2 linked regions of the Nisaea sediminum genome follow. The protein of the gene in region 1 binds, or shares a complex with, the protein of each later gene. Links are inferred from orthologs where the notes say so. Each region holds a gene or a part of one and is shown in the gene's direction. Other genes may lie near its edges.

The links.
Region 2: the proteins of tsaB (region 1) and tsaD are in contact, whole or in part, in a solved structure (PDB 4WQ4), measured with the Escherichia coli proteins. The link is inferred for Nisaea sediminum from one-to-one orthologs.

What each region holds. Positions count from the first base shown.
Region 1 is NZ_JACZCQ010000006.1:570,670-585,095, reverse strand. Bases 10,022-13,005 are described here. They hold tsaB (tRNA (adenosine(37)-N6)-threonylcarbamoyltransferase complex dimerization subunit type 1 TsaB), read left to right. Parts: upstream 10,022-11,160; coding sequence 11,161-11,850; downstream 11,851-13,005. Other genes in these bases: IG122_RS14735 (GNAT family N-acetyltransferase), read left to right, coding at 12,605-13,005; IG122_RS14740 (GNAT family N-acetyltransferase), read left to right, coding at 11,850-12,323; IG122_RS14750 (polysaccharide deacetylase family protein), read right to left, coding at 10,022-11,038. Outside these bases: IG122_RS14785 (NAD(P)/FAD-dependent oxidoreductase), read right to left, coding at 1-1,038; IG122_RS14780 ([protein-PII] uridylyltransferase), read left to right, coding at 1,203-4,028; murein biosynthesis integral membrane protein MurJ, read left to right, coding at 4,105-5,670; trpS (tryptophan--tRNA ligase), read left to right, coding at 5,751-6,752; IG122_RS14765 (adenylate/guanylate cyclase domain-containing protein), read right to left, coding at 6,742-8,043; IG122_RS14760 (NifU family protein), read left to right, coding at 8,276-8,833; IG122_RS14755 (glucosaminidase domain-containing protein), read left to right, coding at 9,104-9,940; more of IG122_RS14750, read right to left, coding at 9,959-10,021; more of IG122_RS14735, read left to right, coding at 13,006-13,474; IG122_RS14730 (lysophospholipid acyltransferase family protein), read left to right, coding at 13,471-14,364. UniProt on the Escherichia coli protein: Required for the formation of a threonylcarbamoyl group on adenosine at position 37 (t(6)A37) in tRNAs that read codons beginning with adenine.
Region 2 is NZ_JACZCQ010000010.1:148,368-162,651, forward strand. The notes cover bases 11,443-14,284. They hold tsaD (tRNA (adenosine(37)-N6)-threonylcarbamoyltransferase complex transferase subunit TsaD), read left to right. Parts: upstream 11,443-12,243; coding sequence 12,244-13,326; downstream 13,327-14,284. Other genes in these bases: hemC (hydroxymethylbilane synthase), read right to left, coding at 11,443-12,212; IG122_RS19585 (NAD(P)H-dependent glycerol-3-phosphate dehydrogenase), read left to right, coding at 13,323-14,284. Also shown: IG122_RS19515 (DUF58 domain-containing protein), read right to left, coding at 1-531; IG122_RS19520 (AAA family ATPase), read right to left, coding at 547-1,557; IG122_RS19525 (DUF1285 domain-containing protein), read left to right, coding at 1,640-2,227; IG122_RS19530 (CoA pyrophosphatase), read left to right, coding at 2,224-2,841; IG122_RS19535 (CCA tRNA nucleotidyltransferase), read left to right, coding at 2,871-4,079; IG122_RS19540 (2-keto-4-pentenoate hydratase), read left to right, coding at 4,076-4,846; IG122_RS19545 (hypothetical protein), read right to left, coding at 4,863-5,534; hemF (oxygen-dependent coproporphyrinogen oxidase), read right to left, coding at 5,646-6,509; IG122_RS19555 (hypothetical protein), read right to left, coding at 6,604-7,392; IG122_RS19560 (heme biosynthesis protein HemY), read right to left, coding at 7,497-9,011; IG122_RS19565 (COG4223 family protein), read right to left, coding at 9,016-10,425; IG122_RS19570 (uroporphyrinogen-III synthase), read right to left, coding at 10,528-11,250; more of hemC, read right to left, coding at 11,256-11,442.

The sequences.
Region 1 (14,426 bases):
GTTCGCGAAGACGAAGTTGGTAAGTTCCGGGTGCGCTCCGACGATGCCGTTCTGGTCGATTGTGTTGTAATCGTAATGACCGGCCCAGGCGCCCGTCAGCTTGATCGCCTCGAAGGCGGGAACACGGTGGGCGAGGGCGGGCCAGACGACCTCCTCGAACCAGTGATACTCGACCTCGAGATCATTCGTATCGCTGTCGGGATCCTGATCCGCCGGCGGCGAAACCCCGCAGATATAACCGCCGCTCTCGGGTCTGACATAGACGCCGGAAGGGTCGATCAGCAGTGGCACGGCCGGCGCCAGCACCTCGCGGCAGTCGAACACGAAGACGTTGCGCTTGCGCGGCACGACGGGCAGGGAGATCCCGGCCATTGCGGCGATCCTGCCCGCATTCGGTCCGGCCGCGTTTACGACGGTTCCCGCGGAAATCTTGCCTCCGTCCGCGAGCCGTACCGCCGTTACCCGACTGCCGTCCTGCTCAAGGCCGGAGATTTCGACTTCAAGATAGGTGACGCCGAGGCTGCGCGCCTTGCGGCGGAAGGCCTGCATCAGGGTGTTCGGATCGAGCCAGCCCTCGCCGCGCAAGCCGAATGCCGCGCCGGCGATGCCGTCCATGTTCAGCCAGGGAAACCGTTCGGAAGTGGCAACGGAATCGAGAAGCGCGATATCGGCGCCGTGACGTGTCTGTTCCTCGTGGTTCTGGCGCAGCACCTCAAGGCCGGCCGGGCCCGCGAGAAACAGATATCCACCCTCGACGAAACTTGGGTCGGGGCATTCGCCGTCGACAGAGAGATATTCGCCAAGATGGGTCGCGAAGTGATGGCCGAAGAGCCCGATCTCGATGTTCTCCGGATTGGAGAACTGCTGGCGGATACCGCCGGCCGAGCGGGGTGTGGACGCGGTCGCATAGCTTGAGTCGCGCTCGATGACGGTGATCGAGCCGGGAGCGCCGGACACGGAGGCGAGAAAGTAGGCGATGGCGCTGCCGATCACGCCGCCGCCGATGATGACGACATCGCTGGCTGGTTTGTCTGCCACGGGGACCGCTCCGGAAAGGACGCAAGGAACGAGAGACATCTTCCGTCGTTCTTATCTTCGGGCGAGGCCGAGGTCCAGCGACCATGTTGCAGCGCGGGACATGGCATGGCGGTCGATTATGCACTAATGTCCCGCGAGGTGATTTCGCGAGGTGCGATAGGGACATGGCCGTCGACAATCTGATGCCGGAAAGCGGGGCCGGGACGGACGCCGCCGTGGCGGCGCAAGCGCCGAAGGTCAAGAGCCGCAAGAAGATCGTGGACCCGGCCGCGCTTGCAGGGGCCATCGACGCGCTCTGGCAGGACAGCGAGAATGCCGACTCTTTCCGGCCCGCGTTCCTGAAGCTGTTGCGGCATACGGTCGACGATGGCCGGGCCGAGGTGGAGCGCCGCTTTCTCGAAAGCAACGATGGCGCCGAGGCGGTCCGGGCCAACGCCTATCTAACGGATGTAATCGTCCGGGCGATCGCCGACACGACGACGACAAGAATTTACCGCAATGCCAATCCGACCCAGGGCGAGCAGATCTGTGTCGCCGCGGTCGGAGGTTACGGGCGCGGCGAGATGGCGCCCTATTCCGACCTCGATCTGCTCTTCCTGCTGCCCTACAAGCAGACCCCCTACAGCGAGCAGGTGGTCGAATACATGCTCTACCTGCTCTGGGATCTGCGTCTGAAGGTCGGGCACGCGACCCGGTCGGTCGATGAATGCATTCGCCAGGCAAAGGCGGACATGACGATCCGGACCTCGCTGCTGGAGCTCCGCTATCTCTGGGGCGCCGAGCCGCTCTTCGCGGACCTGCGCGGGCGCTTCCGCAAGGATGTCGAGACCGGGACCGAGATGGAGTTCGTCGAGGCCAAGCTTTCCGAGGCGGACGAACGGCACGAGCGGCTGGGAGACAGCCGCTATGTCATCGAGCCGAACATCAAGGACGGCAAGGGCGGGTTGCGCGATCTGCACCGGCTCTTCTGGATCGGCAAATATGTCTACAAGGTCGACCAGGTCTCCGACCTGGTGGAGCGCGGGGTGCTGACGGCGGCGGAAGCCCGTAAGTTCGCCAAGGCGCAGAAGCTGCTCTGGACCATCCGCTGCCATCTCCACTATCTGACCGACCGAGCCGAGGAACGCCTGACCGTCGATCTGCAGACCGAGATCGCCAAGCGCATGGGTTACACGAACCGTGCGGGCGCCGTCGCGGTCGAGCGTTTCATGAAGCACTATTACCTGGTCTCCAAGGATGTCGGAGATCTGACCCGCATCTTCTGCGCCAGCATCGAGGCGGAGAACCGCCGCAAGCCCCGGCTCAGGCTCTCCTGGGGATTCCAGCGGAAAAGGGATCTCGGCGACTTCCAGGTCGACGGCGACCGGCTGAACGTGGTGGATGACGAGGTCTTTTCCCGCGATCCGGTGAACCTCATCCGCTTCTTTCACACCGCGCAGAAACACGACCTGGAGCTGCATCCGCACGCGCTGCGCCTGGTGACCCAGAACCTGAAGCGGATCGACAAGGACCTGCGCAAGGACGAAGAGGCGAACCGGCTTTTCGTCGAGATGCTGGAAGCGCCGCAAGGCCCGGAACGGATCTTCCGCCGCATGAACGAGGCCCAGGTTCTGGGCCGCTTCGTGCCGGATTTCGGCCGTGTCGTCGCCCAGATGCAGTACGACATGTACCATGTCTACACCGTGGACGAGCACACCATCGTCATGCTCGGCATCCTGCACCGGATCGAGAAAGGCGAGCTTGCGGAGATCGCGCCGATCGCGAGCGAGGTGATCCACAAGGTGATTTCCCGGCGGGCGCTCTATGTCGCGGTGTTCCTGCACGACATCGCCAAGGGCCGCGGCGGCGACCATTCGCGCCTCGGCGAGCGGGTCGCGCGGCGGCTCTGCCCGCGGTTTGGTCTGAGCGAGGAGGAAACCGAGACCGTCGCCTGGCTGGTGCGGTGGCATCTGCTGATGAGCTATGCCGCCTTCAAGCGCGACGTGAACGATCCGAAGACCGTGCATGATTTTTCCGCCATCGTGCAGTCTCCGGAGCGCCTGCGACTGCTGCTGGTGCTGACCGTCGCCGATATCCGCGCGGTCGGACCGAATGTCTGGAACGGTTGGAAAGCGGCGCTGCTGCGCGAGCTTTACTGGGCTTCGGACGAAGCGCTGACCGGACAGGGCGAGGAGGCCGGCCGCAAGCGCCGCATCGAAAAGGCGAAGAGAGCGCTGGCGAAAGCGCTGGTCGACTGGCCAGCCGAAGATATCGAGCGCCACCTCTCGCTCGGCTATGCGGATTACTGGCTCGCTTTCGACCTCGAAACCCATGTGCGCCATGCCCGCATGGTCCGCGCCGCGGAGATCGAGGACCGTGAGCTCGCGATCGAAAGCCGGGTCGATGCCGCCCGCGAGGTGACCGAGATCATCGTCTATACCTCGGACCATCCCGGCCTCTTTTCGCGCATCACCGGCGCGATGGCGATTTCCGGCGCGAGCATCGTCGATGCGCGGATCGCGACCTTCAGCAACGGCATGGCGCTCGACGTTTTCTGGATCCAGGACGAGGACCGCAAGGCCTTCGACCGGCCGGACAAGCTGGCGAAGCTCTCCGTGGCGATCGAACAGGCCCTGACCGGACGATTGAATCTGCTCGCCGAGCTGGTGAAGCGCCGCCGCAGTATCGAGCGCCGGGCCCGGGTGATGAAAATCCCGACCCGCGTGCTGGTCGACAACAAGGCGAGCGTCACCCACACCGTCATCGAGGTGAACGCGACCGACCGGCCGGGTGTGCTCTATCGCATCGCGCGGGCGCTCCGGGAGATCAAGATCCAGATCTTCTCGGCCAAGATTTCGACCTATGGCGAGAGCTTCGTCGATGTGTTCTATGTGAAGGACCTGTTCGGGCTGAAGATCGATTCCGATTCGCGGATCCAGGAGATCCGCGACGCTCTGCTGACCGCGCTTGCCGACGATGCGGCACCGCCGCGATCCGACAGCGGCTCTTGATGGCTTTCCGCAGCCTTTTTCCTGCCCCGGTTCCAATGCAGTCTTCCCGCTCCGCCGCCGCAAAGCCGAAAGTGCCATGTCCCTGATCCGCGCCGCCGCCACAGTCGGCAGTTACACCATGATCAGCCGGGTCACGGGCTTTCTGCGCGACGTGCTGATCGCCGCGATCCTTGGCGCGGGGCCGGTGGCGGATGCCTTCTTCGTCGCCTTCAAGCTGCCGAACTTCTTCCGCCGCCTGACCGCCGAAGGGTCTTTCACCGTCGCTTTCGTGCCGCTCTTCGCCGGTTCGCTCGAGGCAGAGGGCCGAGCCGAGGCGAAGCGGTTTGCCGAGGATGCTCTGGCGATGATGTGTGCGGTGCTGGCGGCGCTGACCCTGGCGATGGAATTGACCATGCCCTGGGTCATGCATGTGCTGGCGCCCGGTTTCGTTGCGACACCGGAACGCTTTGGCATCGCGGTCGAGTTGACCCGCATCACCTTTCCCTATCTGCCGCTGATTTCCATCGTCGCGCTCTATGGCGGTGTGCTGAACAGTCTCGACCGCTTCGCCGCCATGGCCTCGGCCCCGATCCTGCTGAACCTGATCCTGATCGGCGCCATGGTCGGGTTCGCGGACCGGCTGGAGACGCCGGGTCACGTGCTCGCTTGGGGCGTCGCGGCCGCGGGGCTCGCTCAGCTGCTCTGGCTGATCGGCGCCTCCTCGCGGGCCGGGTTCTCGCTCCGTCTGCGTATGCCGAGGCTGACGCCCGGGGTGCGCAAGCTGTTCCGCCTGATGCTGCCGGCCATGCTCGGTGCCGGGGTGGTGCAGATCAACCTGCTGATCGACATGGTGCTGGCCTCGACCTTGCCGCTCGGCTCGATCTCCTTCCTCTATTACGCCGACCGGGTGAACCAGCTGCCGCTCGGAGTGATCGGTGTCGCGATCGGGACCGCGCTGCTGCCCATGCTCTCCCGCCAGTGGCGCGGCGGCGACGAGGCCGGCGCCCTGACGACCCAGAACCGCGCCCTTGAGCTCGGCGCCCTGCTGACCGTGCCGGCCGCGGTCGGGATCGCGGTGCTGGCCGGGCCGATCATCACCGTACTCTTCGAGCGCGGTGCCTTCAGCGCGGCTGACGCGGCCGCGACCTCGGCGGCGATGATCGCCTTTTCTGCCGGTCTGCCGGCCTTCGTTCTGGTCAAGGTGCTGCAGCCGGGCTTCTTCGCCCGCGAGGATACAAAGACCCCTGTCAAGGTCGCGGCGGGCGCGGTGGTGCTCAACCTCGTGCTGAACCTGATCCTGATGCAGTTCCTCGCCCATGTCGGCCTCGCGCTCGCCACCGCCATCGCCTCCTGGGTCAACGGCTTCGCGCTGGCTTGGCTGCTGCGCCGCGACGGGGTCTTCAGCCTCGACCAGCGCTCGCGCAAGCGGCTGCCACGCATCTTTGTCTCCGCTCTCTTGATGGGAGCCTCGCTGTTCGCGGCTCTTTGGCTTGCGGACCGTGCAGAGCTTGCGCTCTTCGGGCAGGGAACGCTGGTCGGTTCTCTGGCCTTGCTCGCTTTCATCCTGCTGGCGCTCGCGGTTTATTTCGGTGCCGCGACCCTGCTCGGCGCCTTCCGCCCGGCGGAGCTCAAGACGGCGTTCCGGCGCTCCCCGGCACGCTGAGCCAGTACGGCCTTGACCAGTGGCGAGCGTGCCGCGATAAATCAGGCCCTTTTTCGCTTCAGTCTTATGGATCGCGTGACATGAACCGGATTTTCTCGGGCGTGCAGCCCACAGGTAACCTGCATCTCGGCAATTACCTCGGCGCGATCCGCAACTGGGTGCAGCTGCAGCGCGACTACAACTCGATCTTCTGCGTCGTCGACATGCATGCGATCACCATGCCGCCGCACGATCCGGCGGACCTCCGCCGTGCGACCCGCGAGGTCGCGGCCGGCATGATCGCGGCCGGTATCGATCCGGACGAGTGCATCATCTTCAACCAGTCCGCCGTTCCGGCACATGCCGAACTGACCTGGATCTTCAACTGCGTCGCCCGCATCGGCTGGCTGAACCGGATGACCCAGTTCAAGGAGAAGGCGGGCAAGAACCGCGAGAACGCGACGGTCGGGCTCTACGACTATCCGGTGCTGATGGCGGCCGACGTGCTGGTCTACAAGGGCACGCACGTGCCGGTCGGCGATGACCAGAAGCAGCATCTGGAGCTGATGCGCGACATCGCGCAGGCCTTCAACTCGATGTACGGTGTCGATTTCTTCCCGCTGCCGGAGCCGATGATCTTCGGCGAGGCGACGCGGGTGATGAGTCTCCGCGACGGCACCAAGAAGATGAGCAAGTCGGACACGTCCGAATATTCGCGCATCAACATGACCGACGAGGCGGACGAGATCGCGCAGAAGATCCGCAAGGCCAAGACCGATCCGCATCCGATCCCGGAGACGGCGGCGGAGATGGCGGACCGGCCCGAGGCGAAGAATCTGATCGCGATCTATGCCGCGCTCGAGGGCACGGACACAGATGCCGTCCTGAAGCAGTTCGCGGGCAAGGGCTTCGGGGACTTCAAGAAGTCCTTCGCCGAGCTGGCCGTCGAGGTGCTGGGTCCGATCGGGTCGGAAATGAAACGGTTGACCGAGGATACGGCTGCGGTCGATGCGGTGCTGAAGCGCGGCGCCGACCGGGCGCGCGAGATCGCCGAGCCGGTGGTGCGTGAAGCCAAGGAAATCGTCGGCTTCCTCAAGCCGTGACCGGCTCCACGCCGTAAGGCGTGAACACTTCCACCGGTGCGCGCAGGCCGCGCACCGGATGGCTGCCGAGGGTCTTGAGCGACAGCGTCGCCATCCGGGCGATGGCATCGGAGGCGACGATCGTGTGGCCGAGATCCTTGCCGAGGCCCTGCAGGCGGCTCGCCAGGTTCACCGCAGGACCGATCACGGTGAAATCGAGCCGTGTCGGGCTGCCGATATTGCCGTAGCTGACATCGCCGACATGCAGGCCGAGCGCATGCTCGATCCGCGGTTTGCCGTGCTTTTCCCGGAGCGCGTTGCGGCTGCGCAGCAGAGTTTGTGCCTCCATGGCGGCCTTCAGCGCCGCGTCCGCTTCCCCGGCAACGCTGTCGCGGCCGAGCGGGAAGATCGCCAGCAGCCCGTCGCCGATGAATTTCAGGATCTCGCCGCCCCTTTCCTCGATCGGTTGCGACATGATCTCGAAATAGTCGTTCAGCATTTCGATGATCTCGGCGCTGGGCAGGTTATCGGATGCAGCGGTGAAACCGCGCACGTCGGCATAGAGGATCGCGGCGCGGATCGTTTCCGAGGTCCCGCGGCGGATCGCGCCGTTCAGGACCCGGCGTCCGGTATCGCGTCCGAGATAGACCTCGAGCAGGTCCCGGGTCAGCTTTTGCCGCTCCAGGATCTCGATCCTCATGCTGAGGGCGGGGAGCAGGGTGTCAAGGATACTGAGCTGATCGGACGTGAAGCCGTTCTCCGCATCGGAGGTCCAGGTTACGAAATTCAACGCGCCGTCGCTGAACTTCAGAGGCATGGCGACATAGTCCGTCGCCCCTTCCGCCTTCAGATCGTGCAGCACCGGAAAGTCCATCGGTGTCGCCGGTTCGCAGAGCCGTCGCCTGATGGCGCCGGCGCCCTCGAAGATCAGCGGCAAGGGGCTGCGCTGGAAGCTTTCCGTCTCCTCGATACCGTGCAGCACCATGATTTCTTCCGGATCGCGCATCGTCTTGCGCCAGATGACCGAGCGGCCCCGGGCCTGAGGATGAAGGGTGCGGATGAAACAGGTGGTGCGCAGCATCGGCATGCCCTGCGCAACGAGGAGATTGCAGAGATCGCGCATCAGTTCGCGCATCGACAGGATCCCGGCCGAGCGCTCCATGAGCCAGCGGTCGGGCGCCATTGTGAGATCCTCCGCGGAGAGCGAGCTGCCGGGTGGCAGGGCCGCTTCGGGATCGGCGCCCTGGTGGGTGATCCGGATATGCGGACGTATGGGGTCGATCTGCCGGTCGGTCACCGATTTCGCTTTCAAAGGATCCGGGCTCCGTTCTGGAAAGACTGTCTTTCCTTGCGCCGTGACGGCAATTCAATGATAAGGCAGCGCGCTCATCGCAAAAAGTGGGCTTGAATTCGCTTTCCCCAGGGTCACTCTATATAGTACCAATTTAGTGCCCGACGAATTGCAAGTCGCGGGCCCCGTCAGGACCGGCGCACAGCTCAAGAAGGCGCCGGCCGGGCCGGGGGTCCCTCAAGGAGAGAATGGGATGTTCATCCAGACTGAAGAAACGCCGAATCCGGCGACGCTGAAGTTCCTGCCGGGGCAGGACGTGATGGGAAGCGGCACCGCCGAGTTCCGTTCGGAAGAGGAAGCGGCCGGAAAGTCGCCCCTGGCGGAACGGCTGTTCGACGTGGACGGCGTGACGGGTGTGTTCTTCGGCGGCGATTTCATCACCGTGGCCAAGCGCGACGACAAGGAATGGTACCTGATGAAGCCGGCGGTGCTCGGCGTGATCATGGAGCATTTCACCGCCGGCCGTCCGGTCGTGACCGCGGAGTCCGAAGCCGGGCACAGTGCCGACGGCGAGGACAGCGAAGTCGTTTCCCAGATCAAGGAACTGCTGGATACGCGCGTGCGCCCGGCGGTGGCGATGGATGGCGGCGATATCGTTTTCGAAAGCTTCGACGAGGGTGTGGTGACGCTCTATATGCGCGGTGCCTGCGCCGGCTGCCCGAGTTCGACGGCGACCCTGAAGATGGGCATCGAGAATATGCTCCGTCACTATATCCCGGAAGTCCGCGAAGTTCGCGCCGCCGCGATGTAAGTATTCGAATCAAGAATAAGACGAATACCAGCTATGTGCGAAATGCAGTGGCAAGGGATTCCCTTTATCTATATGTAGCGGTATGATCGTTGTCGGCAGAATGTGGCAGCGGTTTTTTCAATGACAAAACAGTGTCTGAAAATGCCGTCATTCCATATGGTTGCGCTCGTCGCCGGCGCAGCAGCACTCGCGACCCAGATATCCTTTTTAGTCGAACCCCCCGAGACCGCTCCCCCGGAGCATACCGAGCGACCGGTCCAGACGGCCTCTGTGCCGAAGGGGCATGTTGTCGAACCCGCCAATACCCAGGCGCTCGAGTTCGTATTCGGTACCGTCGGATTCGACCTGAAGGAAGTTCGGCGCGGATCGGAACCGGTTCCGGCGATCTACGTCTCGAGCCTGCCCGGCGATCTCGGCTTTATCGACGAAGTCGGCAGGAAGAAGAAGCTGTTCTTCTCCGCAGTGCTTCCGCTGGTCCTGAGCGCGAACGAACGCGTTTCGCGGGACCGAGCCAAACTGATTCGCCTACGCGACCGCGTGCTCGACGGCGCCAACCTGCATCCGCCCGAAAGAGACTGGCTTCTCCGTCTGGCGGAGCGGTACGGCGTGAAGTCCTCTGACGATATCGACCGTCCGCTGCTTGATGCCTTGAACCGCCGGGTCGACGTGGTTCCGGTGTCACTGGCCCTGGCGCAGGCGGCGGTCGAGAGCGGTTGGGGCTCGTCCAGGTTCGCCCGTCACGGTAACGCCCTCTTCGGGCAGCGGGCCTGGAGCGACGACAAGGGCATAGTCCCGACAGAGCGCACCGACAGCGAGGGTCATGTTGTCCGCAAATACGACACCCTGCTGAGTTCGGTCTCCTCCTATATCCATAATCTCAACACCCATCCGAGTTACCAGGAGTTCCGCATCGGCCGCGAGGCGATGCGCGAAAGCGGCGAGAGGCTGGACGGCAAGCAGCTTGCCGGAGGGTTGCTCGCCTATGCTGAGATCGGCGAGCGTTATGTCGAGATCCTGCGCCGGGTAATTGACAAGAACCGGCTGAACGAACTGGACGACGCCTTGCTCAATCGCAATATCGTCACCGCGTTCAATCAGGCCGGCTGACCGCCGGCCCCTCCTCCCTTACGGCACGATGAACTGCGTGCCGAACCAGCGCCAGCGGTTGTCCGGTCCGGGCATCGTGCAGTTGATGCGCGAGCGGCCCGGCGGGAACGGCTGTTTCAGACGTACTTCGACGCGCTGTTCCAGATATTCGAGATGGGTCTCGCCTTCGCTCGAGGCAAAGCAGGACAGACTGTTCGGGCTGCCGATCGACGCGTCCAGCGTAAAGCCGAAGGCGGGCGGGTTCTCGACAAGCAAGGTGTCCTCCGGCAGCACGTCGCTGACCGGGAGCGGCAAGGCGTTGGCAATCAGCCGGAACCGGTCGATCCCGCCATACCGCTCGTTCAGGGCGAAGCGCGGCAAGGTGAGATGATCCATGCCGGTATAGGCGACGCCGGAATGCTGCCCGAACGCGGCGGTGAAGCCGGCATCGGCAACGGATTTCCGCACCATCAGGCTGTATTCGCCGTAAGGATAGGCGAAGAGTTCGGGCTTAGCGCCGAGCTCGTCGACGAAACGCTGGTTCGACTCGGCAAGCTCACGGTCGAGCGCGAGACGGTCCAGCGTCGTCATATGCGGATGCGAGCGGGTCTGGCTGCCAATCGTGACGCCGCCGTCGCGCAGCTCCCGGATCTGATCCCAGCTCATATAACCTTTCACCTGACGGTCGATCGCGCCGGTGGCGACGAACAGGGTGAAGGGAATGCCGGCCTCCTTCAGGCGCGGCCAGGCGTGCTCATAAACGGAGAGATATGCGTCGTCGACGGTGATCGCGATGGTGCGGTCCGCCAGCGGTTTCCCCGATTTCAGCGCTTCGACGACCTCGGGAAGCGACAGAACGTGATACCGCTCCTTCTTTAGCTCCTCGATATGCTCTTCGAATTGCTCGATACGGATGCTGGTCGAGGGAAAATCGTTCTCGCCGAAACGGTGATACATCGTGATCACCGCACCCGAAATTTCCTGTGCCGCAAGCGGGCCGGAAAAGACGGCGAAGAGGCAGGAGATGGCCAGGAGGAAAGCGGCCGTGACTTTGCGCGCCGAGGCCGGCCGAAGGGCGTTCCTCCGGTCCGGGCGGCGAAAGTGCGTACGATTCGGCATAGACACTATATTCCTTTGCTGTCGTCCGCCAACGTGGTTTACAGGCAGCGATGCGACTGGAAAATTTGCACTTTCGGGCCGCGTTGTCACTCTAACATACGCATTTCGCGGCGGAAAATAAGATGGCGCACCAGCCTCGCACAATTCTCGGCATCGACAGCAGCACCGGCGCCTGCTCCGTTGCTCTGCGCGTCGGCGCGGATGTGCGCGCGGTGCGCCGCGAGGACATGACCAGAGGACAATCCGAGCGTCTCGCCCCGATGACCGAAGAGATCATGCGGGAAGCCGGACTCGGTTTCGAGGCCCTGGACGCGATTGCGGTCAGCCGCGGTCCGGGCTCCTTTACCGGCCTCAGGATCGGCCTCGCCTTTGCCAAGGGGCTGGGCCAGGCGCTCGGCATTCCGGTCGTCGGGGTTACCGGATTCGCCGCGGTCGCACGCGCGGCGCGCGCGGCATGCGGCGATGCCTCGAATGCGCTCGCCGTTGTTCTGGAGAGTCGGCGCGCCGACCTCTTCCTGCAGATATTCAAGGCGGACGGAACGCCGGAAGGCGCGCCCGCAGCTCTCCCGGCTGACGCCATCGCGGAGCGGCTCGCGAGGCTTGCCGTCTCCGCACCGTTGCTGCTGGCGGGCGACGCCGCGGACAAGGTCGCCGCGTTGCTCGGGTCTGCCTGTATCCGCAGCCCGGCCACAGTGCCGGATGCGGACGACGTTTCCGCGCTCGGTCTCGCCCTTCTCGAAGCGGGCACCGAGAGCCAGGCCGCGCCTCTCTATCTCAGGGCGCCCGACGTCACGCATCCGGCATCGTCATGATGACAGGCGGACGGTTCGTGCTGGACGAGAGCCTGACGGCGCATCTTGCAGAGGCCGCCCGGTTGCACGGCGCGCTCTTCGAGAGGCCTTGGTCGCGCGCTGCGCTGGAGGAGCTCCTCGCGGTGCCGGGAACGGCCGGCGCGGCGATCCTCGATATCGAAGGCCAGCCCCGGTTCGCGGGATTCGTTCTGTTTCGCAGCCTGGGCGACTTTGCCGAGATCCTGACTGTCGCCGTTGCCCCGGAGCAGCGCCGCCATGGCTTCGGGCGGCTGCTCATGCTGCATGCCATGCACAAGGCCCGCAACGCGGGAGCGGAGAGGTTGCTTCTCGAGGTTCAGGACGGCAATCTGCCGGCGATCCGGCTTTACGAGGCCCTCGGAATGACGGCGTTCGACCGCCGTCCGAACTATTACAAATCGGGCAATGGCAGCCACGCCGATGCCATAATGATGCAGCTAATCTTCGACGATTGACGATCGCGGCCGGCGCGGGCGCGACGGATCAGGCGAAGATACCGGTTTTTAGCGGATTTCCGCTGCAACCAGACTGTCATGCGAATGTGTGAAAACTGTCATCGGTCTGTCGGTATAAGCGAGCATCGGATAGGCTCTTCCGGATCCATCCGCCACGCCGTCCGGGCGATTTTTCTGGCGGCGGCGCAACGCGTACCCATATCGGAGCCATGGATTTGCGGCCGCGGCGGCATCCTCGGTTCCGGTGACCTGCGGCCCCGAAGATAGGGATGCGACTGATCATGGGATTCTCGATTCCGACGCGCACGACGCTCTCCGAAACCAGCCCGGTCTCCATCGCCGGTTCGGACCGGCTTGGCGATCAGCCGCTGCTCTCCGGCTCCCTGGAAGTAAAGCTCGCTTCGGGGGAAGAGGACATTCTCGCAGCGAAGCAGCTGCGTTACCGGGTGTTCTATGAGGAGATGGGCGCGATCCCGTCGGCTGCCGCCAGCGCCAGCCGCCTCGACGAGGATTCTTTCGACGATGTGGCCGACCATCTTCTCGTGCTCGATCACAGCCTTGGAAACGGCCCGGAAGCGGTGGTCGGCACCTACCGCCTGATCCGTCGCTCTGCCGCCGAGACCGCCGGCGGGTTCTACACCGCCGATGAATTCGACATCTCCAGGCTGGAGGCCCAGCCGGGCGAGATCCTTGAGCTTGGCCGCTCCTGCACCGCGAGCGGCTACCGAACCCGTCCGACCATGCAGCTGCTCTGGAAGGGCATCGCGGCCTACGTGTTCCAGAACGACATCTCGCTGATGTTCGGTTGCGCCAGCCTGCCGGGCAACGATGCCGAGGCGCTGCGGACGCAGCTCGCCTATCTCCATCACCAGCATCTGGCGCCGGAGCGGATCCGGGCGACGGCGCTGCCGGAACGCTATGTCGAAATGAACCGCATGGTGGCGGAAGAGATCGATCCGCGCCGCACCGCGGCCACGCTGCCGCCGCTGATCAAGGGTTATCTCCGGCTCGGCGGCTATGTCGGGCACGGCGCGGTGATCGATCATCAGTTCAATACCACGGATGTCTGCGTGATCGTCGAGACCAGCAGCGTCTCCGACAAATACTACAAGCACTACGAACGCGAAGCGCGCGGGATCTCGATCCAATGAGCATCGCCGGAGCGCTTGAGGAGCTGAACGAGGAGGACATCCTCGGTGATCCCGGTCTCCTGGGATCGTGGGAGCGCAACCTCGAGCCCGTCGAAGCGGCGGGCATGGTCGCGCCGTCGCGCACCCTGGTCTGGCGCCGGATCGCGCTCTACGGTGCGCTGACCTGCACGCTTCTGCCGCTGCAGATGCTCCTGCTGGCATTCCGCTCGCCGATGTCCTCGGCGCTGCCGGTCTTCTATCACGGGCTTTGCGCCCGCCTGCTCGGCTTCAGGGTGAAGGTGCGGGGTCGCCCGTTGGCCAAGGGGCCGGTGCTCTACGCCAGCAACCACGCCTCCTATTTCGACATTGTCATTCTGGGAAGCCTGCTCCGGGCGAGCTTCATCGCCAAGAGCGAGGTGAAGAGCTGGCCCGGCTTCGGCCTGCTGGCGATTCTGCAGCGCACGGTGTTCGTCGAGCGCCGCCGGGGCCGTTCGAAGCACCATGCCAATGCCATCGCCGACCGGCTCGCCGGCGGGGACCGCCTGGTGCTGTTTCCCGAGGGCACCAGCAACGACGGCAACCGCACGCTGCCATTCAAGAGCTCCATGTTCGCCGCCGCCGAGGCGCGCGATCCGGCCGGTGAGCTCAAGGTACAGCCGGTCTCGATCACCTACACACGGCTGAACGGCATGCCGATGGGCCGCGGACTCCGTCCGTTCTATGCCTGGTACGGGGACATGGATCTCGTGCCGCACCTGCTGGAAGCGCTGGCGCTCGGCCGGGTCGACGTCGAGGTCGAGTTCCACGAGCCGGTCGACCCGGCAGTTTTCGCGAACCGCAAGGCGCTTGCGGCACACTGCGAGCAGGTCGTCTCGCGCGGTGTTTCGCGCGCGCTTTCGGGACGCGTCTAGGAAATTCGCTGATCGCGCCTCGCTTCGCGGTTCCCGCCGCGGAATCCCGGTTTGCGCGCGGT
Region 2 (14,284 bases), on another replicon or contig:
CTCCATGAAATCGGAGACCATCACGGTGACCGCATGGCGCGGAAGATGCTCCAGCGCCGGCAGGCTGGCGGCGCTGTTTCGAGCGTTCTCCAGCGTGTTCGCGAAGAGGTTCAAACCGCTCCGCCCGCCGCGCGGCGGGGTTCCCTCGCCGAGCAGTGCGATCCGCTCTCCGGCCTCGGTCAGCAATGCGCCAAGAGCAAGGACCAGGAGATCGGTGCGCACCGTCTTTTCCGGCAGGGTCCGATCGGAGGCGAAACGCATGGACGGCGAGGCGTCGCGCCAGATCCAGACGCTCTGGGAGGCCTCCCACTCCGTCTCGCGGACATAGACCTCGTCGCTTCGGGCCGTGCGGCGCCAGTCGATCCGGCGCACCGAGTCGGTGATCTGGTAGGGACGGAACTGCCAGAAGGCCTCGCCCATGCCGACGCGCCGCCGCCCGTGCATGCCTTGCGAGACGGTCGCGGCAACCCGCTCCGCCGCCACGAGCAGGGGCGGGAATTTACCGGCGAGTTCCTCGGCGTGATGACGCATGGCGCGCCCCCCGGGTCAGCGATAGTCGGCCAGCAGCCGCTGGATGATATCGTCGAGCGAGACGCCTTCGGCACGCGCGGCGAAATTCAGCGCCATGCGGTGCCTGAGCACCGGCGGCGCCAGTTCCAGAACATCCTCGATCGAGGGCGAGAGCCGGCCGTCGAGCACCGCGCGGGCGCGGGCCGCGAGCATCAGCGCCTGGCTGGCGCGCGGTCCGGGCCCCCAGGCGACATGCCGCTTCACCTCTTCCACCTCGGTGGTCTCCAGGCGGCCGGAGCGGACGATTCCGAGGATCGCTTCGACAACGCTCTCGCCGACCGGGATCTGGCGCAGCAGCTTCTGTGCCTCGATCAGCTCCGGGCCGTTCAGCACCGGCTCGACCTTCACGTCCTCGCTTCCGGTGGTCGCGAGCAGCATGCGGCGCTCGGCATCATGGTCGGGATAGCCGACATCGATCTGCAGCAGGAAGCGGTCGAGCTGGGCTTCGGGGAGCGGATAGGTGCCTTCCTGCTCCAGCGGGTTCTGGGTCGCGAGCACCAGGAAGGGGGAGGGCAGTTCGTAAGTATGGCCGCCAACCGAGACGGTGCGTTCTTGCATCGCCTGCAGCAGCGCCGACTGGGTGCGCGGGCTGGCGCGGTTGATTTCGTCCGCCATCAGGATCTGCGCGAAGACCGGTCCCTTCACGAAACGGAAATGCCGCCTGCCATCGTCCGATTCCTCGAGAATCTCGGCGCCGATGATATCGGCGGGCATCAGGTCCGGGGTACACTGGATACGCTTGTCCTCGAGCCCGAGCACGATGCCGAGGGTCTCGACGAGGCGCGTCTTGGCGAGGCCGGGAACGCCGATCAGAAGCGCATGTCCGCCGGCGAGAACGGTGGTCAGTGTCTGGTCGACGACGTCGCGCTGGCCGAAGATCACCGTCTCTACCTGCGCCCTCGCTTTCGCCATGCGGGCACCCAGCGCATCGATTTTTTCGACGGTCTCGGTTTCGAGCCGTTGATCGAGAGTGGAGGAATTGGTCATGGACTCTATACTTCCTTCTAATCACTGGCCCGCCGGACCTGGCCGGCGCACGCCGAAGAACTCATAGAAGCAGCCATTACCGATGACCGCATCGAACGCGTCTTCCGATCTCCCCCCATCCAAAGATCAGTTAGAGCGTATCGCAGCCGCAGCAACTGGCAAGCCGGAACCGCGCAAACAGATCGATATGGGGCATTACGGGATCCGGATCGATCGCGACGGCACCTGGTATCATCTTGGCACTCCTATCAATCGGCTCCCCCTGGTAAAGCTCTTCGCCACCGTCCTCCACCGGGACGAGGATGGCGGCTATTCGCTCCGCACCCCGGTCGAGCGCGGCCGAATCACGGTGGACGACGCGCCCTTCACCATCGTCGCCGCATGGTACGACGAGACCGGTGCGGAGGACATGACAACTCGGAGACTCATGCTCCGCACAAACCTTGACCGCATTGTGGCTGCCGGACCGGAACACCGGATTCGTGTCGAGACCAATCCGGAAAGCGGCGAGCCGCGTCCCTATATCGATACCGGAAACGGGCTGGATGCACTGATCACAAGATCGATATTTTACGATCTGGTCGATCAGGCGATACCGATGGAGCGCGATGGAGAAACTGTGCTTGGTCTCTGGAGTGGCGGCATTTTTCACGAGTTGGGGTCGATATGACCGGCATCTTTGACAGGGAGCGGTTGCGCGCGGCGCTGACGAGCGCCATCGAGAACGGCGCCGGGCGCGGCGATCACGATCTCAATCCCGGCATGGAAGTGGCCGAGCGACGGCGCCCCGCCGCGGTCCTGATTCCGGTGGTCGAACGCGAGGGCGGCCTGACGCTTCTCTTCACGCGGCGGTCGGACGATCTGCCGGTGCATCCGGGCCAGATCAGCTTTCCAGGCGGACGGGCCGAAGCAGAGGACCAGGGGCCAGCGGATACCGCGCTTCGGGAAACGGAAGAGGAGATCGGCGTGCACCGCCGGCATATCGAGGTGGTGGGCCAGCTCGATCTCTACCGCACCCGGACCGGTTTCGAGATCACGCCGGTCGTCGGCCTGCTGACCCCGCCGTTCGAACTCAGGCCCGAGCCCGGCGAGGTGCAGGAAATCTTCGAGGTGCCGCTGCCGTTCTTTCTCGACCGCGCGAACCACCAGCGCCACAGCCGCGAGTGGAACAACCAGACACGCAGCTTCTACGCCATGCCCTATGGCGATTATTATATCTGGGGTGCTACGGCCGGAATGCTGGTCAACTTCGTCGACGTCCTGTTGCCACGCGTCGACGCCTGAACGCGGCAACTGAATCCGGAACCCGCTTTATGCGCATTTCCCCGAAACCCTGGATGACGGCCCCCGAGACCCGCGCCGTCATGGAGGTCCTGAACCGCGACGGCGACATGGCACGGTTCGTCGGCGGATGCGTGCGGAGTGCGGTCCTCGACATCCCGATCGCCGATGTCGACATCGCCACCCGTTACACGCCGGAAAAGGTGATGGAGTTGCTGAGGGATGCCGGCATCCGCGTGGTTCCGACCGGGCTCGACCACGGCACTGTCACGGCGGTCGTCAATCATGAGCATTTCGAGATCACCACGCTCCGGCTCGACGTAGAGACCGACGGCCGCCGCGCCGTCGTTGCCTTTACGGAAGATTGGCGCGAGGACGCGGCGCGCCGCGACTTCACCATGAATGCGATGTTCCTGCGCCCGGACGGCAGTATCGACGACCCTTTCGGCGGGCATGGCGATGCGCTGGCAGGCAAGGTCCGCTTCGTCGGCGATCCGACCACGCGGATCCGGGAGGATGTGCTCCGGATCCTGCGCTTCTTCCGGTTTCACGCCTATTACGGCAAGGGCGAGGTCGACCCGGCCGGGCTCAAGGCCTGCCGCGAGCATGCGGGTCTGATCGACAGCCTGTCCGGCGAGCGGATCCGGGTCGAGTTCCTGAAGCTTCTCTCGGCGCCGTCTCCTGTTCCGGTGCTCGATCTGATGGAAAATGCCGGCGTGCTTCAAGTATTCCTGCCCGGTCCCTACGATCTGGAGGCGCTATTGCGCCTGATCGAGATGGATGACGAAGCGGCGGACCCGGTTCTTCGGCTCGCCGCCCTCGCGCCCGAACGAAACGGCCATGCATTCCGCGCCTCGGAGCGCATGCGGTTCTCGAACGCCGAGGCCGCCCGGTTTCATGCGCTTTCCGTCTCCGAACCGGAGCCTGGCGCTCCTTCGTTCCGCCCGGACATATACCGCCTCGGCAACGCGCTGTTCGAGGATGCGGTCCGTCTGAAGGCCGCCCGGGGGGCGATCAGTTCCGCCGATGCCGAGGCCATGATCGAAGCGTCGCGGACCTGGCCCAAGCCGGACCTTCCGGTCCGCGGCGCCGATTTGGTGGAAATGGGACTTGCCGCCGGCCCGTCCGTCGGCGAGGCTCTCCGCCGCCTGGAAGCTTGGTGGATCGCACGGGACTTTGTTCCGGACCGGGACGCCTGCCTTGCCGAAACCCGCCGGATGATTGCCGAGGAAAAGACATGAGCGAGAAGATTGCCCGAACCGCCGCCAGACTCCACGCGGCGTTCGAAAGCGGTGTGCCGATCGCCGATATCCCGGCCGGGGACGCGCCCGCCACGCAGCAGGAAGCATTCGCAATCCAGGACGCCGCTTTCGATCTGCTCGGACGCACGGCAGGTGCCTGGAAGGTTGGAAGCAGTCCCGGTACCGCGCCGACGGCGGCACCGATCGCGGCGTCGAAGCTCTATCCCTCGGGACAGGTCCTGCCCTCGAAAGCGCACCGCAATTTCGGTATCGAGGCGGAGATCGCCTTTCGTCTCGGCCGGGACCTTCCGGCGCGCGATGTCCCCTATACGGCAGAGGATCTGCGCGCGGCGGCCTCGACCCTGATCGTCACCATGGAGGTCGTGGAATCACGCCTTCGGGACTGGCCGAAAGTCGATCCGCTCTGGGCGCTGATGGACTTCCAGGCCAACGACTCTCTCGTGCTCGGCACGGAAATGCCGGTGCCGGAAGCGCTCGATATCCCCAATCAGCCGGTCCGGGTTCTGTTCGACGGCAAGGTTGTTTTCGAGGATACAGGCAGCTTCAAGGGCGGGGACCCCTTTACCCTGATGGCCTGGCTCGCCAATCACGCGCTGGAGCGCACCGGTTCCATGACGGGGCGCGGCCTCAAGTCGGGGGATGTGATTACGACCGGATCGTGGAACGGGATCTCGTTCGCGGGTGCCGGCGTTGCCGCAAAGATCGAGTTTCCGGGACTGGGAGAGGCGGAGATGCGCTTCGACTGAAGCGGAACTACTCGGCTCAGACGATGATGCTGACGCCGCGTGCCGTGCCCACGTTGGGGCGGCTGCTCAGGAACTGCAGGACCTCGGTTGTCCGGGTCAAGCGCTCGTTAAAGATCTGGAGCGAGCGTTCGTCCGGATCGATGGCGTAATTAGGGACTTCCAGGGGATCGCCGGTCAGGCGCTGGTCATCGCTGATCAGGTCGCCGACACGGACCGAGTCCGGACGGCCGTCGAGCGCCACGGAGTCCGCGCTCTCGACGCCTGACACGGGGACCAGGCGGGCCGCGATGTCGGTCGATTTCTCTTCGCCCTGCAGTCCGAGCCTGATTTCGTCGCTCTCGCCTCCTTCGCCCTGCTGGACCTCGCGAAGCCGCGTCGGGTCGGCGAACGCGCGGGGCGGCTCCCCGTCTGTCCCGGCTTCGGCCTGCTGAACCGGACCGGCCGCGGGTTGTGACGGCGTTCCGGTTTCCTGAGCCTGAGAGAGATTTGCCGGATTGACGATCGGTTGGGGCGAAGCCTGCGGGATCCGCTGGTCAGATGGCGACGGTGTCTCCTGATCGCGCGGCGCGGTAAAGCGCTCGTTGCCGACCGGCTGCCGCTCTTCCGCACGCGTTTCCGCCCTGAAGGACGCAACCGGTCCTTCGGGTGAAATGGTCGTCGGAAATATGAGCGTTCCGGATATCGACATCACTCATGCCACATAAATCACGTTCCCCGGCAACCGTCTGCCGAAAGGTAAAGAAGAAGTTAATGCAAAATTTTACGAATCCCAACTGAAATAGGAGTATCACTTGGTGCCTCAGAGACCCTCGGGGGCCGGCCAGATCACCTGCGGCGGCATGCTCATCAGGATGGCCTCGACATTTCCGCCGGTTTTCAGCCCGAAAAGCGTGCCGCGGTCGTAGAGCAGATTGAATTCGACATAACGCCCGCGGCGAACCAGCTGGTGGTGCCGCTCGGCCTCGGTCCAGTCCTCGTTCATCCGCCGGCGCGCGATCTTCGGATACGTCTCCAGAAAGGCGGTGCCGACGTCCCGGGTGAAGGCGAAATCCTTCCCGAAATCGCCGTCCACATAATCGTAGAAGATCCCGCCGACACCACGGGGTTCGTTGCGGTGCTTCAGGAAAAAGTACTCGTCGCACCATTCCTTGAATTTCGGATAGTAGGCCGGATCGTGCTTGTCGCAGGCCGCCTTGAAACCGGCATGGAAGGCATCCGTGTCGACCTGTTCCGGCACCATCGGCGTCAGGTCCGCACCGCCGCCGAACCAGGATTTCGTCGTGGTGATGTGCCGCGTGTTCATATGTACGGCCGGTACCTTGGGTGAGTGCATGTGCGCGACCAGAGAGATGCCGGAGGCCCAGAAGCGCGGATCCTCATCTGCGCCCGGGATCGACTTGCGGAACTCTTCCGAGAAGGTGCCATGCACGGTCGAGACGTTCACTCCGACCTTCTCGAAGACCCGGCCCTGCATCAGCGACATCACGCCACCGCCGCCGCCCTCGCGTTCCCAGCTCTTTCGCTTGAAGCGACCGGCGGGCCGGTCCTTCAACGGCCCCTCGTAGTCGTCCTCCATCTTTTCGAATGCGGCGCAGATCCGGTCGCGCAGGGTTTCGAACCAGGCGCGGGCTTCGTTTTTCTGCTCTTCGGTCGAGATATACATGGGCCAATCCGGTATCGGGCGTGCGAAACGGGGAGCGGAATCCCCGCGCCCGGTTTAGCCGGAAGCCCCAAGGCCTGTCGAGTGCCGGAAGATCTCAGAGATCGAGAATGCCGCTACCGGGAAAGACCTTGCTGCCGGTGACGTCCTTGGCCTTGGAAAGTGCGCGCACGGTTTCGGCGTCGAGCGTCCCGCCGCGGAACAGGGTCTCGATCTCTTGCAGCGGGCGAAGGTCACCCTTTCGGAAGGCGGCGAGCGCGTCATTGACAAGGCGCAGCCGCTCCAGAGCTTTTTCGATCGCGGCGGCCTGGGCCTTGTTGGGGGCGGTCTCGGCTTCCTTGTCGTCGATCGTGAACAGGCCGCTGACGATACCGGTCTGCTTTTGCGCTTCTGTCAGCGCAAGTTTCTTGCCTTCGAAGGACAGGAGTTCGGTGTCGGCGGCGGCAACCTTGCCGTCCCGCACCAGGCCAACCTCTATCGAGAGCTGGGAAATACTGGAAAAGACACCGCCTTCACCATCGGCGGAGCGAAACTGCTGGCTGACGCTCGAAATGCGGATCTGGATCCCGCTGACGCTCGGATCCTCGAGCGCCTTCTGCGTCAGGTCCTTAAGGCTGTCGAGTGCTTCCTTGAGGAATGCCTCGGAGTCGCCCCGCTTGTTAAGGGCGCCGAAGATGGTTTCAAGTTCGCTTCCGAAAAGGTTCTCGAGGCCGCTCTGCGTCCGAGTTTCCGAGGTCACGGAAGCGGAAAAGGCGACAGGGTTCGCGGTACGGAAGGTCGGAAGCGGCGCCGATTGCTCGCTGCGGGCCGTGCCGGAAGTGCCGACGGTCCGCGGTTCCGGCGGAGTCGGTCTGAACAGAGATGAGATCGAGGATATGGTTGTCATCGGAACGGCTCCATTCTGGACCCTAAGCTCACCCGGGGCGACTTCCCCCCCAACCGGTATTGTACCGGAACCAACCGCTAATTTAACTCAGCTTGCAGTAAGAGTCACGCGAGTCGACGCACCACGTCTTCCGGGTTTGGCCTGTCCCCATCCTCTGCGGAGGGTTCGCCGTCCGCCGCACCCGGTTTCTCCGTCGGGGCGGGTGGCCCCTTCTCGGGAGCCGGATCCGGCGCCGGTGCCTCGGCGACCTCAATGTCGCCGACGATCAGTGGCGTCTCCGGTACAGCCGGTTCGGAGATGGCTTCCGGGGGCAGGCTGACGAGGGTCGAGACCCGCGGTGGCTGCTTCCAGGACAGGCTGGCGAAGTGACCGCAATTGCCGCAGGAAACGGTCCAGACCTCGGCGGTGGCGCCGCAATCGGCACAGGTCCAGGCAGGGTCGGGTGCAGCGGAACCGGCGCGCTCGAGCAGGGCCCGCGCTTCGCTCGCGTTGCCGTGTTCGGCCTGCGCCAGATAGGCCAGCAAGCGGAAGACCGCGGCCCGGCGCTCCGGCGCCGGAATGGCATCAAGTGCCGCCCGGGCATCGCCCCAGAGTTCGGCTGCGATCGCCGCTTCGGCAAGCGCGATCCGCCCGGTGGTGGTTTCCTTCCCGGTGCCGACAAGCTTCTGGATGTGCTTGAAGCGCTGGACCGGCGAATCATCCGGCCAGAGATCCGCGTAGCGCTTTGCGAAGTTCGGATGCGGTGCCTGTTGCCAGGCATCCTCCAGCAGCTTCTGCGCCTTCTTGGTCCGACCCTTGGAAGTCTCCGCGGCTGCAGCGATCTGCACCGCCGGCGCGAAGGCCGGTTCGACCTTGAGGGCGCGCAGCGCGAAATCGGCCGCTTCGGAGAGCTGGCCTTCCGCCTCTTTCAGGCGGGCCCGCTCCATGTCGATGGCGACGCGGTAGCGCTTGGCCTCGCTTTCAGGGATCAGATCGCGACGGACGGCATCGAACAGAGTCTTCTGTGCCTCGTCCCAGTCTTCCGCCTCGGTTTCGAGTGTAAAGAGGGTGCGGGCGGCAAAGGCGGAATCGGGCCGCAGGTTGCGGGCCTGCCGAGCCAGCGGTAGTGCGGCTTCGCTGTCTCCCGCCTCAAGAGCCTGACGCAGCTTGCCGATCAGCCCGACGAACTTGGTTTCGGGGCTTTCCGTCAGCGCGTCGAAATAGCGGCCGGCGGCATCCCTGTCGCCGCCGAGCGCCGCCGCCTGGGCGGACAACAGCCGGGTCTTGGCGGGATCGCCGAGCAGTTTCTCGGCCCGCCGCGCCTGTTTGCGCGCTTCCTCGGCGTCGCCGACAGCAATCGCCGCCATGCCGAGGCTGAGGGCGTTCAGCCCGTCGTCACGCCGCCGCGCCGCGCGGCGGTCGAGAAATCCGCCGGGCAGACCGAGCAGGCCGCGCACGAGGCGATAGGCGACGAGCAGGAGGTAGAGCGCGACGAGCAGAACCAGCAGGGCGACCCCGAAATAGGTATCGATCCTGTAGCCGAGCCACTCGACGGAGATCTGTCCCGGATTGTCGGCAAGCTGGATCGAGGCGAAAACCAGCGCGCCGACGAGGATGAAGAACCCGAAGATCCTGAACATGGCGCTATCCTGCCTTCGCGACGGAGGAGAGCGCGGCACCGCGGAGCTGCGAGACCGCTCCGTCGACCGCGAGGCGCGCCTTGGCGGCCGCGATCCAGTCGCCTGCGCGCTCCGCGGGCGGACCGCTCAATTCCTCGAGCGCTGAGACGGCACCGGAAAGATCGCCCGCGTCGAGGGCGGTTTCGGCCCGCACCAGAACGGCATCGACGCCCGGTCCTTCGGCGACGTCCGTCCGCCGCACCGTCACCAGGGAGGCCACCTTGTTCAGGGTCTTGCCGACAAGGCCTTCGTCGCTGCCGGCGATCTTCGCCTGGGACACCGCCTTCGCCATGCCGTCGAAGCGCTCCGTAAGCGCGGAGATCGTGTCGACACCGGCGCTGTGACGGTCGAGCACGGCGACCGCGTCATCGACTGCAGGATTTCCACCGGTGGCAAGGTCCTTCACCGCGGCAAGCTGCCCGTCGAAGGACGCGGACGTAATCGTCACGGCCTCGAGCTGGCCGACAGCGAGCAGCAGCAAACCCGCCTGCTCCCGTTCGGGCGCACGTTTCTCCGCAATCTGGCGGACCGCGGAAAGTTCGGCTTCCAGACTGGCGATGCGCTCTCCGGCACCGCTCTCGGCGGAGTCGATCCGGCTTGCGACGGCGCTCAGATCGGAAGGGGAGACCTTCTCCTGCGCCTCGAGAACGACGATCCGTTCCCGCAACGCGCCGATGGTGCTCAGAAGCGCTTCATTGATTGCGGCACCGCTTCCGCTGCCACCGGCCACGGCCTGGCGCGCTGCAAGTTCGTCGATCCGGCCTTGCAGGGCCTCCAACTCAGCCTTAAGTCCCGCCTCCGCCTCGGACCGGTCTGCGGAACCGGTCTTGAGGGCGCCGAGCGCGTTCGAGGCCTCGCTTGCCGCCAGTGCCGCATCGTCAGCGGCGGTTCGGGCGGCCTGCAAGTCCCGCGTCAGAGTTTCGATCTGAGCTTCAAGCGCTACGACACGGTCGGCGAGCGCCGTCAGGGGATCGGGCGCGGTTTCGGCGACCGGCTGCGGTTCCGCCCCCGGCTCTGCGGCCTGTTGCGGAGCCTGTTCGCTCGGCGCTCCGCGGAGGAACGCGATGACGTCCGAGACCATCCCGTAGAAACCGTTCTCCGGCACTTCCGGGACGGTGACCGGAATGCCGTTCTGCTCGACGAAGTTTTCTGCGTGATCCTGCCAGAGCGGATAGAGCGCCGCTGCGACGCCGCCGCTGAGAAGCAACAGGACGATGAGAATTCCGATCACTTTCGTCCGCGAGGAAAACACCGACTTCGGCCCGGACTCCCCGGCCGGATCGGCATCGATCACCGTCGCATCCTCCACGTCTTTCAACGTCTCCACGGCTTCCTTGTCGGACAGTCCGCCGGTATCGCTCTTTGGATCGCTCATCGCCTCAGGTCATCCCAGTTCCACGACACGGGACGCTTCGTATCCCGTTCAGGCTCCACTGCCATCGAAGCATCAAGGCGCAGCGGAATCAGCAAATTTTTTTCAATCGTCTTTGTTACATAGGGCGGTTATCAGCCCGAGTAAGTCCGTCTTGGTCGGCCGCTCCGCGACGCGGACCGAGCCCCACGGAAGCTCCGAGACACTGTCGGCCACCGCCTCGCTGAGACAGAAAGCGGTCAAGTCGTGACAGCATGAGGCCAGGCCCGCTCTCTCGACAAGGGAGACGAAAGTGCGGCCCGTTTTCGACGAAAAGAACAACGCCCCGTCGAGCTTCCCTTCGCGCAGCGCGGTCTCGGTCTCTCGCGGAAATCCGGTTACGGGCACGCTTCGGTAAGCGACGATGCGTCGCAGATCGTATCCGCGTTCCCTGAGCGTCCCGTCGATGTCCCCGGCGACTTCCTCTGCACTGAGGAAAACGAGCGGGCCGTCATTCGGTTCCATCCGGCGGGCGATCAGGTCGACGAGAGCCGCCGCATCGCCGGCCGCGCTTTCCACTGTCTCGAAACCCAGCCGGCGGAGGCGTTCGGCCGTCGCATCGCCGACAGCGTAAACCGGGAGAGAGCGATCCCGTGTGTAGCGGGCCAGAGCTTCGGCACCGTTGCGGCTGGTCACGATGAATGCGGCGGGCCGGAGCGCGGGATCCGGTCTCGGGTCGAGGAAGTCGCAGGACAGCATCGGGGCGAGCACGCTTTCGATCCCCACGGTGACCAGATCCCCGGCCAGGGCCTCTGCATCCTCAACCGCTCGCGTGATGAGGACGCGCATACTGCTCAGACCTTGTAGCCGGGGCCAGCCTGCGCGATCAGGTCCTCGCCGACGAGTTCCCCGAGCGTCTCCGGGGCGTCTGCCGGCCCGGTCGCCTCTGCCGACCAGAGCGCGGAGCCGTCGAGCGCGGCAAGCTGGCCGCGCAGACGGAGCATGCCGTCGCCGATCAGTTCCGCAAGCCCGGCAATCGGTGTACGGCATGACCCGTCGAGGCGTGCAAGCATCGCCCGTTCGGCCTTGACCCGCGTCTCGCTCTCGGCGTGGTTGATCCCGCGCACCCAGTCGAAGATCCGCTCGTCATCGGGCGTATTTCCGATCCGGCACTGGATGCCGATCGCGCCCTGGGAGACTGCCGGCAGCATTTCTTCAGGTTCCAGAACCCGGGTCGCACGGTCGCCGAGGCCGAGGCGGGAGAGGCCGGCGATCGCCAGAAGCGTCGCGTCGCACTCGCCTTCGGCAAGCTTGCGCAACCGTGTCTCGACATTGCCGCGGAACAGGATGGTCTTGAAATCCGGCCGCTTGCTGAGGAGCTGTGCCGCGCGGCGGACGGATGCGGTGCCGATGACCGCGCCTTGCGGAAGGTCCTCGATGCGATCCGCCTTGAACGAAATCAGCGCGTCACGAGGGTCCTCGCGGGGCAGGATCGCCGCGAGTTCGGTGCCTTCAGTCAGGAACGTCTCGACATCCTTCAGGGAGTGCACGGCGATGTCGATCCGGCGGTCCAGCAGGGCCGCCTCGATCTCCTTCATGAACAGGCCCTTGCCGCCGATCTCGGCCAGCGCGCGGTCCTGCACCTTGTCGCCGGTGGTCTTGATCTCGACGATCTCGACCGCGCCTTCCGGCGCCAGTTCCGGGAAGGCTTCACCAAGCCGGCGCTTGGTCTCGTAGGCCTGGGCCAGCGCGAGTTTGGAGCCGCGCGTGCCGAGGCGGATCAGAGCTTTTGCTTTCGACTGGTCTTCCATGGGCGGACTGTGTAGACCGGAGCGCATGGCATTGGAAGAGCAAAGAGAAATTGGCGGAAACCCGCTGGTGCTCGGGATCGAGACCAGCTGCGACGAGACCGCGGCGGCGGTCGTCGACGGCGACGGGCGGATCCATGCCAATGTGGTCTTCACCCAGATCGAGGATCACGCGCCTTTCGGCGGTGTGGTCCCGGAGATCGCCGCGCGGGCGCATCTCGACCATCTGCGTCCGGTGATCGAGCGTGCGCTTGAGGAGGCCGGTATCGGTTTCGAGGCGCTCGACGCAGTCGCCGCGACCGGCGGGCCCGGGTTGATCGGCGGCGTGCTCGTCGGCACCATGACGGCGAAGGCCATCGCCATGGCGCGCGGCATCCCCTATCTCGCGGTCAACCATCTGGAGGCCCATGCGCTGACCGCCCGGCTGACCGATCACGTACCCTTTCCTTATCTTCTTCTTCTCGTTTCCGGCGGCCATTGCCAGCTCATCGCTGTGGAAGGACTCGGGAAGTACCGCCGTCTCGGGACGACGATCGACGACGCGGTCGGCGAGGCTTTCGACAAGACGGCGAAACTGCTCGGCATGGGATATCCGGGCGGTCCTGAATTGGAAAAGGCTGCAGAGAAGGGCAATCCGGAGCGCTTCGAACTGCCGCGGCCGATGGTGGGCAAACCCGGTTGCGACTTTTCCTTCTCCGGTCTGAAGACCGCCGTCCGGCAGAAGGTCTCGGCCCTCGGTGAGCCAACGGAGCAGGACATCGCGGACATTGCCGCCGCGTTCCAGCACGCCGTCGCCGCGAGCCTCGTGAACCGCTGCCGCAACGCGATCCAGGTTTTTTCCGAAATGCACGGGGCCGGACATGCGCTGGTCGTCGCCGGCGGCGTCGCGGCGAACAAACATCTCCGCGCTGCCCTCTCGGACCTGGCCGGGAAGAGCGGGATGGATTTCGTCGCGCCGCCGATCGGGCTCTGTACCGACAACGCCGCCATGGTCGCCTGGGCCGGGATCGAACGGTTGCGTGCCGGCGAGAGAGATCCGCTCAGCTTCGCGCCGCGCCCGCGCTGGCCGCTCGATCCGGGCGCGCCAAAGGCCGTCGGCGCTGGAGTGAAGGCATGAAGATCGAACGGATCGCCGTACTCGGGGCCGGGGCCTGGGGTACCGCGCTCGCACTCGCGGCGCGCCGAGCCGGCCGTTCGGTCTCGCTCTGGGCTCGCCGCGCCGAACAGGCGGAGGAAATGCGACGCCTCCGCGAAAACCGGGTCTATCTTCCGGGGATCCGCCTGCCTGACGAGATCGAGGTCACAAGCGACCCGGAGACCGCGATCGACGGTGCCGATGCCCTGCTTCTCGTCGTCCCGGCGCAGCATATGCGCGCGGCGCTCGCGGGATTTTCGATTGCGCCCGGCGTCCCGCTGGTCTCCGCCGCAAAGGGGATCGAGAACGGCACAGACAAGACCATGAGCCAGGTCCTCGCGGAGCTGCTGCCGGACAATCCGGTCGCTGTGCTTTCCGGCCCGAGTTTTGCCGGCGAGGCCGCATCCGGGAAACCGACCGCGGTCACCCTCGCCGCCGCCGACAAAGCATTGGCCCTGAAGCTGGGGGAGGCCTTCGGATCCGGAACCTTCCGGCCCTATGCCTCGACCGATATCGTTGGCGCCGAGGTCGGCGGCGCGGTGAAGAATGTGCTCGCCATCGCCGCTGGTATCGTGTCCGGCATGAATCTCGGGGACAATGCCCGCGCCGCGCTGATCACCCGCGGCCTTGCCGAAGCCACCCGTTTCGCCGTCGCCCTCGGCGGTAGGCCGGAAACCCTCATGGGACTCTCGGGGCTCGGCGATCTGGTGCTGACCTGCTCGAGCACGAGCTCGCGCAATTTCACCCTCGGCACGCGCCTTGGAAAGGGCGAAACGCTCGAGGATATTCTGGGCGGCAGCCCGTCCGTCGTCGAGGGCGTGTTCACTGCCGCCGCCCTGCACCGCCGGGCCCGCGTACTCGGCGTCGAGATGCCGATTGCCGAGGGCGTCGATGCGGTCTTGAACCGGGGCATCGATCCCGGCACGGTGGTGAAAGAGCT